Regions from separate parts of the Desulfovibrio sp. TomC genome, predicted to be linked through region 3. Evidence: predicted binding sites of a transcription regulator. Region 3 holds the regulator's gene; each other region holds the start of a gene.

Region 1 (3,185 bases), on a different contig from region 3:
CCGAGCCAGATCCTCGGGGGCGATGAGGGTGGTGGCCACCAGCCCTTCCAGGGTCCTGGCCGTCAGCGTGGCCGGATCGGCCGGCTTGTAGGCGGAAAAGCTCGTCTCGGTCATCAGCGCCCGGCTGCGCGCGGTCAGGCCGTCCGGGTCCGGGGTGTTGTTGGGCGAATAGATGTGAAAGTTGGTGACCCGGTAAAAGGGACAGTCCGCTTCCGGGAAATACATCCAGCAGCGGGGATCGGGGCTGGCTCCGGCAAAGCCCAGGCCGTGGATGTGGGAGCCGCTGTGCTTGAGGTGGGCTGCGGCCCGGCGCATGGTTTCGCTGGCGTCGGTCAGTTGCTCGGCGACCAGCATGTCCAGAGGGCCGGTGGAGAGGAGATGGTCGTAGGCGACGGTCTCGCCCGAGCCGGTCAGTACGGTTTTGCCGGCTGCGTCGATGCGCCGGACCGGTTCGCCCAGGCGCAGCCGGTCGGCAAACCGTGCGCCCAGGCGGCGAAAAATCTCGCCGGTGCCGCCGGACAGGGGAAAGCTGAAGGTGTTGTTGGGACCCCAGGCCACGTCGTCGGCGGCATAGATGATGTTTTTGATCACCCGGGCGGCGTCCACCACCGACACCCGTTCGCCGATCCAACGGTGGGACATGGTCTCGGCCGGATGGGCCCAGACTTTGAAATTATAGGGGGTCATGAACAGCCGGGCGATGCCCGGACCAAACACCCGGTCAATCCATTCCCCGAAATGGGCCGGTGGGGCAGAGTGGACGCCTGTTTGGGCCTCGCGTCCGGCGGCCAGCAGGCCTTCGACGCATTCCCAAACCAGATCGGGCGGCAGGCGGCGGATGTTGTTTTGGAAAGGGTAGGGGACAAAAGTCTGGGCCACGCGAATCCAGGATTCGCGCTGGTGGCGCAGGATTTCGTCGCCAAGCAGTTCCTCGAGCAATCGGTCAAAGGCCTGATAGTGGGAAAAAACCACGTGCCCGCCCACGTCCCAGGTGAAGCCGGCCGGGTCGGTGAAGCTGGCGGCCAGTCCGCCGACGTAGGGCTGGCGCTCCAGGACCAGGAAGTCGTTTTCGCCGAGCTCGGCCAGCCGGTTGGCCGCGCCTAGGCCGGTCGGTCCGGCTCCGATGATCAGATATTTGACGTGCATGGATGCCTCCGGGGGACTGGCGGCAGGCAGGCAAGAACAGGGCCAGCCGGGCCTGTCAAAAAAAATCCCGGGTCCGGATAGGCCGGACCCGGGAGGAAACATGGTTTGCCGGGCGATTACCAGTCCGGGCGGCGGGGGGGACGCGGAGCGCGGGGTTTGGCCTCGTTGACCTTGAGGCTGCGACCCTCGAACTCGGCCCCGTCCAGAGCCTGGATAGCCTCGTTGGCGGCGTTGTCGTCATCCATCTCCACGAATCCGAAGCCGCGCGGTTTGCCAGTCTCGCGGTCGGAAATCAGTTTGACGGATTGCACGGCCCCATAACGGCCAAACAGGTCACGGACACTTTCCTCGGTGGTGCGGAAGGGCAGGTTGCCAACATAGATGTTTTTGGACATGAGACACGGACTCCCAAAACGGTTGACGTCAGCGAACGCGAAGCGTGGACGGAGGACGGCTACCCGCCGGCTACGCTCCTCCCCAGGACGATCCCATCGGCCGCAGGGCCGTGATAGGCCTGACATTGGAGTGCATCCGTCGGCTATGACGGCAGGATGAGAGAAAGCAGTCTGTGTGCACTCGGTGTTAAGACTCCGTCAGCATCGCGTCGCACAAGGTCCCGGGAGGAAGTTCACGCACCACACGCGGTATCGTCACGGGTTTGAGCGAATATTGGAAAGAATATCGGACCCCGCAAGGGCTGGCAAGAAAAAATTGTTCCTTACTGCCCTTATCCCTTGAATTTTTACATCTTTCAGCGGCGTTGCCGAGACGTTTCCGACCCTTGTGGGCTGGAGACCAGGCTGCCGGTCCGCGAGGGCCGGTGTGTGATGCATCCGACACGAAATCATGCTATTTGTTAGTGGTGCGACAGCGCGTTTCTGCAGCTGTTGTTATTTGGATGGCTGGAGGATGTATGGCAGCCAAGCTGGAAGCAGAGCGTTTTGCCGTGGCCGCGTCGCTTCGGGAGTCCTACAAGATGGGGATCGGGACCACCACCAAGGAAGGTGAGCGGGTGCTGTATTACTATGCCGAAAAAACACCCGAGACCGGTATCCGGATTCAGGCCTTAAACGGCAACAGCGTGCCCAGCGGCGAAGTGACGCCAGTGACCGAGGAGGAGTTTTTAAGCAAGTTCAAGCCCGAGCCTCTGCTGTACTACAATCTGGTCAAGCCGCGCATGGAGTCCATGCAGCTGGAGCTGGCGCGCGGCGAGAAGCACCTGGAGGCCGGGCGGCTGGAGCGGGCCGAGGAATCGTTTCAAAAGGCCCTGGAATATGATGCGGAGAACCTGCGGGCCATTTTCGGCCTGGGCAACGCCTATCTGGCCGGGGGCAAGCTCGACGAGGCCCGGGAGATTTTCGACAAGATCATGGGCATTGATCTGGCCTTTGGGCCGGACAATAAATTTCTGTTCAATGAATTCGGCATCCGGATGCGCAAGGCCGGCCTGCTGCCCCTGGCCCGGGATTATTACCGCAAGGCGCTTTCGGTCAGCGAGAACGACGAAAACCTGCTGTTCAACTTTGGCCGGGTGCTCTACGAGTTGCAAGAATTTACCGGGGCGGTGGAGGCGGCCGAGCAGTGTCTGGCCATCAACCCGGGGTTCCTTATTGCCGGCAAACTGGCCAAGGCCGCCCGCAAGGCGGCTGTCGCTGCGGCTCAGGCCATGGGCGACGCGCCGTCCGGGGCCTGACGCGGCAATACCGGCTACGGGCGGCGCCACGACAGGCTGCCCCCCAGCCGACCGTCTTGTCGGTCGGTGCCCAAAACCTCTTGTACAAACTTCTCCCAGTGGAGGGGTCCGGGGTTGTGCAATCGGCCGTCGGAGCAAAGGTGGTTCCCGGCAAACCCGTTTTTTTCTCGCTCCCGCTCACCGTCGCGGCAACGCCGCCACCCCCCTTAACCCCGTTGAGGGGTCCGGGGGGATCATCCCCCCGGCCGCCGGAGGCACTCTTCCTGCCTTTTCCCCCTCCCCCTTGCCTAAAACAAACAATCGATCAACTCGTCCGTCCCCACCCCCAGCAGATAGTCTCCCAAGG
Region 2 (3,185 bases), on a different contig from region 3:
GCCGAGGGCGATACCGGCACAGCGGACAAACGCTTCGGCCTGCTCGGGCTGACCCTGCGCGCCGCACCCTGATACCTGGGAACACCGGCTCCACGGTTGCTGGAACGTCGCTCCGGCACTCCACGCCGGCTGGACCAAAGCCGCCCCGACCATGGATATAATCCTGACATATCAAGTTGTTAAAAAAATGGCCCGCCCTGGCACGGCTCCTGCTTATTGAAAGGCAAGAGACGCACAGGGAACCAAAACAACTTTACATACCAGGAGAACCGCCATGTTGACCGCCATCACCAATTTCATCCGCGACGAAGAAGGGGCCACGGCAGTTGAATACGGGCTTATGGCCGCTCTGATCGCCGCCGTCATCATCACCGCCGTCACCGCCGTCGGCACCAGCCTGTCCAAGCTGTTCGATGGAATCTCCACCTCCCTGACGGCCGCTGCCTCCTAAGTGCACTTGGCTTCGCGAAGCAAAAAGGCCGTCCCCGGCTACCGGGGACGGCCTTTTCCTTTGGAACGCGCCGCTTCTCCCGAGTTTCTCCCCCGTCCCCAAGAGCCGGCCATAGCCGGCAGCACCCACCCCACCCGCCCACGGCCGGGCAGCCGCAGCCGAGCCGCCCACAGCCGGGCTGGCAGGTCCGAGAAGGACCATACCAGGCCAACCGCTGCGCCTGGCCTGTCCTTTGGGCTCCATTTCTCGGGGAGCGGCTCAGGCCCGTTCCATCAATCCTGGAGCGAAAAGCCCGTCAGAATTATTATCCCTTGTATTTAAAGCATGTTAAGATGACCATCCAGATTGGCACAGCCTGTGCTTTCTCTTGGTTCAGAGACGCACGCAGGGAACCAAAGCAACTTTACATACCAGGAGAACCGCCATGTGACCGCCATCACCAATTTCATCCGCGACGAAGAAGGGGCCACGGCAGTTGAATACGGGCTTATGGCCGCTCTGATCGCCGCCGTCATCATCACCGCCGTCACCGCCGTCGGCACCAGCCTGTCCAAGCTGTTCGATGGAATCTCCACGTCCCTGACGGCCGCTGCCTCCTAAGCGCACTCGGCTTCGCGAAGCGAAAAGTCCGTCCCCGGCTACCGGGGACGGACTTTTCCTTTGGAACGCAGCCGTTTCACCCGAGTCCCCCTTCCCTTCCCAACAGCCGGCCATGGACGGCAGCCCCCAACCGTGTCCCCTCCCCGGCGGACAGCCCGGCCAAGCTGTCCGAGCCGCTGTCCCGGCGGCCTCGTCCGAGGAGGACCATACCAGGCCAACCGCTGCGCCTGGCCTGTCCTTTGGGCTCCATTTCTCGGGGAGCGGCCCAGGCCCGTTCCATCAATCCTGGAGCGAGAAGCCCGTCAAAATTATTATTCCATGTATTTAAAGCATGTTAAGACAACCATCCAGGTTGGCACAGCCTGTGCTTTCTCTTGATTCAGAGACGCACAGGGAACCAAAGCAACTTTACATACCAGGAGAACCGCCATGCTGACCGCCATCACCAATTTCATCCGCGACGAAGAAGGGGCCACGGCAGTTGAATACGGGCTTATGGCCGCTCTGATCGCCGCCGTCATCATCACCGCCGTCACCGCCGTCGGCACCAGCCTGTCCAAGCTGTTCGATGGAATCTCCACGTCCCTGACGGCCGCTGCCTCCTAAGCGCACTCGGCTTCGCGAAGCGAAAAGTCCGTCCCCGGCAGCGGGGACGGACTTTTGTTATGGAGCGTACGCCTCTTCGCGTCACCTCCCCCGGCCGGTCTAATTCCTGGAAATCGCCCCGGCATATTCCACTGTTTCTGGATTACCGCCTCAGGACGACCTGTATTCCGCCGGTTATCAAGGCGGTTACCAATTCCATTGCTTTGGCATGGCCTGTGCTATCGTCTCCCCAAAACCCTTCGGGGAGCACGTGCCCTTTCCGGTCGGGAGAAACGCCATGCCGCCAGCCATCACCAGGTTTATCCGGGACGAGACCGGGGCCACCGCAGTTGAATACGGACTCATGGTCGCTTTGATCTCCACGGCCATCCTCGTCGTCGTCACCGCCATCGGCGTCTCCATGGCCACGATCTACCAGCGCATCGCCGATACGATCAGCCCCTAACACCGGGACGTTGGCCCTTTCGCAGAGACAAACAACCGGCAACACGTCGGCATTCCGCGGCTTCCCCAAACAACGCACCCATTCCCCAAGAACTGCACCGGGCGAACGGCCGCTCCAGACAAAACGCCGTCCCCCTCAACGGGAGACGGCCTTTTCGTTTGCCGGGAAAGGCCCCTTTTGGCATTCTGGGTTCAAAGGAGCCTGACTTTGAACGCCAACACCCACCTCCGCATCAATCCCGACCTGTGCGGCCGCCCCATATCCCTGGCCCCGGGGCAGGCCGTGGCGCGGCTGACCGCCACGACGGCCATGGCCGCCGACGACCGGGGCCTGGTCCACGGCGGCTTTGTCTTCGGCCTGGCCGACTATGCCGCCATGCTGGCGGTCAATGATCCCCTCGTGGTGCTCGGCGCGGCCGACATCCGGTTCACCGCCCCGGCGATTGTCGGCGATGAGCTTGAGGCCGAGGCCACGGTGCGGGAGACCGCCGGCAAAAAGCGTCTGGTGGATGTCGTGGTGCGCCGGGAAGCCGAAACCGTGCTGACCGGCAGTTTCACCTGTTTTGTCCCGGCTGCCCACGTCCTTAGCCGCTGAGAACCCTCCAAGGAGCCCGCATGAGCTTTACCGTTCACACCCCTTCCCCCGCGACCGAAGAGCCGCAGTTCGACTGCATGTTCTGCGACAAGCCGGCCCTTGTCTCCTCCGAGGCGGCCCGGACCGAAACCAGCCGGACGGTGGAGGTCTTTTGCCGTCACTGCGGCGCCAGAAAGACCGTGGCCACGCAAAAAAACAGCGACAACACCCAATGGGAACTGGCGGACTGATCCCGGCTCCCGCCCAAGGCGACCGGCCCCGGCCCAACACCCGGCAGCTGAGGGCATACCTCCCGGACGGTTCCCGGTCTGGAAAGAAGGGGGCAAAAAAAAGCGGGGCGTCGCCCCGTCCTTGCGGCCCCGGACCCTGCGGGAATCCTGGCAGGGAGACGCGCCCGGCGTTCCAGGCCAAGGCCCCCTGTGCCGCCGCCTTCCATTCCCACGGACTGCAGGGACCGGTCTCCCAAAGGCCCGCCTCCAGCCCTCAATA
Region 3 (3,185 bases):
AGTCCTCTAACCGCATTTAGACGCCCGTTCCAGGATCGATGAGGCCGAAGTCGCCGTTGCGCAGTCGGTAGATGACATTGGGCCGTTCGCTTTCGGAATTGATAAACACCAGGAACTCGTACTTGAGCGCCTCAAGCTGCATGGCGGCCTCTTCAACGGCCATGGGCTTGGGCTCGTACTTGTCCGTCTCGATGATGGTGGGGATGCGGCCGCCCTCGCTGTCCTCACTGATGCTGATGACGTCCATGCGGACCTGCTCGATGGTCTGGCGACGGCGGTCCTTCTGCTTTTCCCGGAATTTCTTGGCCTGGGCCTCAATTTTGTCGAGAATCAGGTCAATGGTGGAGTACATGTCCTCGGACACTTCGTGGGCCGAGATGTGCATGTTGTCGGCCTGGAAGATCACGTCGGCCATCTGGCGGGTCTTTTCCACAGCCAGATTGACCTGCAACTCCGAAGAGTCCACGGCCGTGGTGTATTTGGCAAGTTTTTCAAAACGCTTGCGGGCATAGTCCCGCAAGTGATCGGATGGTTCAAAATTTTTGAAATTAAAGGTGATGTTCATGTTATCCTCCGGGATGGCGTGGTGTGGGGCCGGGAAAACCCGGTCCGAAGCATCAGAAAACCGCCTTGCGTTTCGACGATGACTCGATGCCCATGGCCGTTCGGTATTTGGCCACGGTTCGCCGGGCGATGTTGATTTGCAGCTCGTCTTTGAGCATATCGGCGATAGCCTCGTCGCTGATGGGCTTTTTGGCGTTCTCGCCGGAAATAATGCGCTTGATCATGGCCTTGACCGACTCCGAACCAACCGTGGTGCCGTCGTCGAGCTCCAGCGAACTGTTAAAGAAGAACTTGAGCTCAAAAATGCCATGGGGCGTGGCCACGTACTTGTTGGAGGTGATGCGGCTGACCGTGGACTCGTGCATGCTGATGTCGTCGGCCACGTCCTTGAGAATGAGCGGCCGAAGCTTGGTCACGCCGTCCTCGAAAAAGCCGCGCTGAAATTTGACCAGGCTCTCAAGCACCTTATACAGTGTTCGCTGGCGCTGATACAGGCTTTTCATGAGCCACATAGCCGAGCGCATCTTGTCTTGCAGGTAGTCCTTATCCTTGTCTTTATTCGGGTTCGTGCCGTCGAGATAGGTCGTGTTGAGCCCCAGGCGGGGCATCCCTTCCTCGTTGAGCACGATAACGAAATCATCCCCGTATTTATACACGAAGGCGTCAGGACTGACGTAGATCGGGTCCCCGGAACCGTAGCTGGCCCCGGGCATGGGATCAAGGGTCTGGATCATCTCCAGGTATTCCTTGAGTTTTTCCATGGTCAGATGAAATTTTTTGCAAAGCGGCTTGTAGCGCTTCTTTTCCAGGTCCTCAAGATGCTCGCGCACCAGTTCAATGAGGATGGTATCTTCGTAGCCGCAGACCTCGATCTGGATCAGCAGACACTCGCTGGGCGTGCGGGCGGCCACGCCCACGGGATCAAGGCGCTGGAGGCGATGGAGCACCGCTTCCACCATGGCCGGTTCGGCCCCGGCCATCCCGGCCAGCTCTTCCACCGTGGCCTGCAGATAGCCCGAGGAGTCCAGGCTGCCGATGATGGCTTCCCCGACTTCCACTTCCTTGGGGGTAAAATTGGACAGATGCATCTGCCAGCCCAGATGCCCGTCCAGGGACGGCTTGGAGGCCAGCCGGGCGTCATAGGCCATGCCCTCTTCGGGAATTTCGGAATCGCGGGACTGAGACTGGCGGCCGGTGCTGGCAAAATCACCAAGGTAGTCATCCCACTCGGCGTTTTTGAGCAGCTCCTTCTCCATGGCTGCGTCCGTGGAATTGCCGGTCGGCCCGAGGTTGTCTTCGGCCATGACCCGTTCAGTTGGCCGGTCGTCCTCGACGGTCTCCTCCAGCATTGGATTTTCCAACAGCTCCTGCTGCACGCTCTCAAGCAGCTCCAACCGGGAAAGTTGAAGGAGTTTGATGGCTTGTTGCAGCTGGGGGGTCATCACCAGCTGTTGGGAAAGCTTGAGCTGCTGCCGCAGTTCCAGGGCCATGCTTACCGCCGTGCGCGTGAGTCGTTTGCGTCCAAGGGTTCTACTCGGTTTGGACGGCGGCCCACAGCCAGCCCGCCCAACAAAAACCATGCCACAATTGCGACCTCGTGGCAATCGGCACAAGCGGCCCTAGTCGAGGAACCACTCATAGGCAGCCCCGAGTTGCCCCTTGGCTGCCAGGATAAACCGCACAGCCTCGCGGACCGCCCCGTGCCCCCCACCCCGGCGCGAGACCCACAGGGCCAGCTCCAGGATCTCCGGTTGGGCATCGGCCACGGTCATGGGCAACCCGACCAGCCCCATGGGGCCGGCGTCCACCCAATCATCGCCCAGATAGGCGGTCTGTTCTGGCGAAACACCCTGGCGTTCCAGAATACCCCGCAGCACGCCCATCTTGCGGTGATGGCCCGGGTGGTACTCGGCAATGCCCAGATCGGCCATGCGCGCGGCCACGGCCGGACTGTCCAGGCCGCTTATGACCGCAACAGCCAGTCCGACAGCCTGGGCCGCCATGAGGCCCAGGCTGTCATGGACATGAAACCGTTTGGTCACCTCGCCACGAGCATCGACATAGATGCCGCCGTCGGTCATGACGCCGTCGACATCAAGAACCAGCAACGCCACTTCCCTGGCCCGGCTGGCGGCCAGATTCGCATCCTCAGGCATACAAAACCTCCAACGGCCGGAGCACACTTCCTCCCCGACCCAAACGCCGCTCCTGACAGACAAGACCCCAATGCCCAGACGCAGCCGGCATGTCCCGCCCAACGGGGCGATCATAGCCAAAAAACACCGAAATGACCAGCAGATAGAGGTGTTTTTCCTGCTCTCATGGCAACGGGACAAGGAGCACGCCTTGGGCCTTGGCCGCCCTGGTCTCTTCCCTGGCCCCAGGACACCGCGCATAGCCAACGAGCCCGGCAGGCCAGACGGGCCCCAGTTACAACGAAGCCGTCCGGGAGAAAGTCGCTTCCCCCGGACGGCCGTCAGACGTGCCTCGCGTGAGCAGGCTAGGCTTTCTTGCAGCGTTTGGCCGCAGTCACAAATTCCCGGAACAGCGGATGCGGGCGCATGGGGCTGCTCTTGAATTCCGGATGGAACTGGCAGCCCAAAAACCAGGGATGTTCCGGC

What was found. The regulator sigma-54, encoded in region 3, starts transcription at its own class of promoters, with help from an activator protein. The targets are predictions, from matches to a motif close to CTGGCACGGNNNNTGCTT.
Region 1: NY78_RS05860 (protoporphyrinogen/coproporphyrinogen oxidase) is a predicted target of sigma-54. The motif match lies at 1,175-1,192, and genes of this name have one in related genera.
Region 2: NY78_RS09435 (Flp family type IVb pilin) is a predicted target of sigma-54. The motif match lies at 1,404-1,421, and genes of this name have one in related genera.

Annotation. Positions count from the first base shown of each region.
Region 1 is NZ_JSEH01000005.1:12,962-16,146, forward strand. It holds gene NY78_RS05860 (protoporphyrinogen/coproporphyrinogen oxidase) at 1-1,146, opposite strand, end outside; gene NY78_RS05865 (RNA recognition motif domain-containing protein) at 1,263-1,541, opposite strand; gene NY78_RS05870 (tetratricopeptide repeat protein) at 2,060-2,839, shown strand; gene NY78_RS05875 (lipoate--protein ligase) at 3,127-3,185, opposite strand, start outside.
Region 2 is NZ_JSEH01000008.1:89,628-92,812, forward strand. It holds gene NY78_RS09420 (hypothetical protein) at 1-72, shown strand, start outside; gene NY78_RS09425 (Flp family type IVb pilin) at 275-451, shown strand; gene NY78_RS24650 (Flp family type IVb pilin) at 878-1,051, shown strand; gene NY78_RS09435 (Flp family type IVb pilin) at 1,481-1,657, shown strand; gene NY78_RS23665 (Flp family type IVb pilin) at 1,935-2,102, shown strand; gene NY78_RS09440 (PaaI family thioesterase) at 2,310-2,696, shown strand; gene NY78_RS09445 (hypothetical protein) at 2,717-2,926, shown strand.
Region 3 is NZ_JSEH01000001.1:294,110-297,294, forward strand. It holds gene NY78_RS01405 (PTS sugar transporter subunit IIA) at 1-16, opposite strand, end outside; gene hpf (ribosome hibernation-promoting factor, HPF/YfiA family) at 17-565, opposite strand; gene rpoN (RNA polymerase factor sigma-54) at 618-2,054, opposite strand; gene NY78_RS01420 (KdsC family phosphatase) at 2,184-2,720, opposite strand; gene NY78_RS01425 (CTP synthase) at 3,065-3,185, opposite strand, start outside.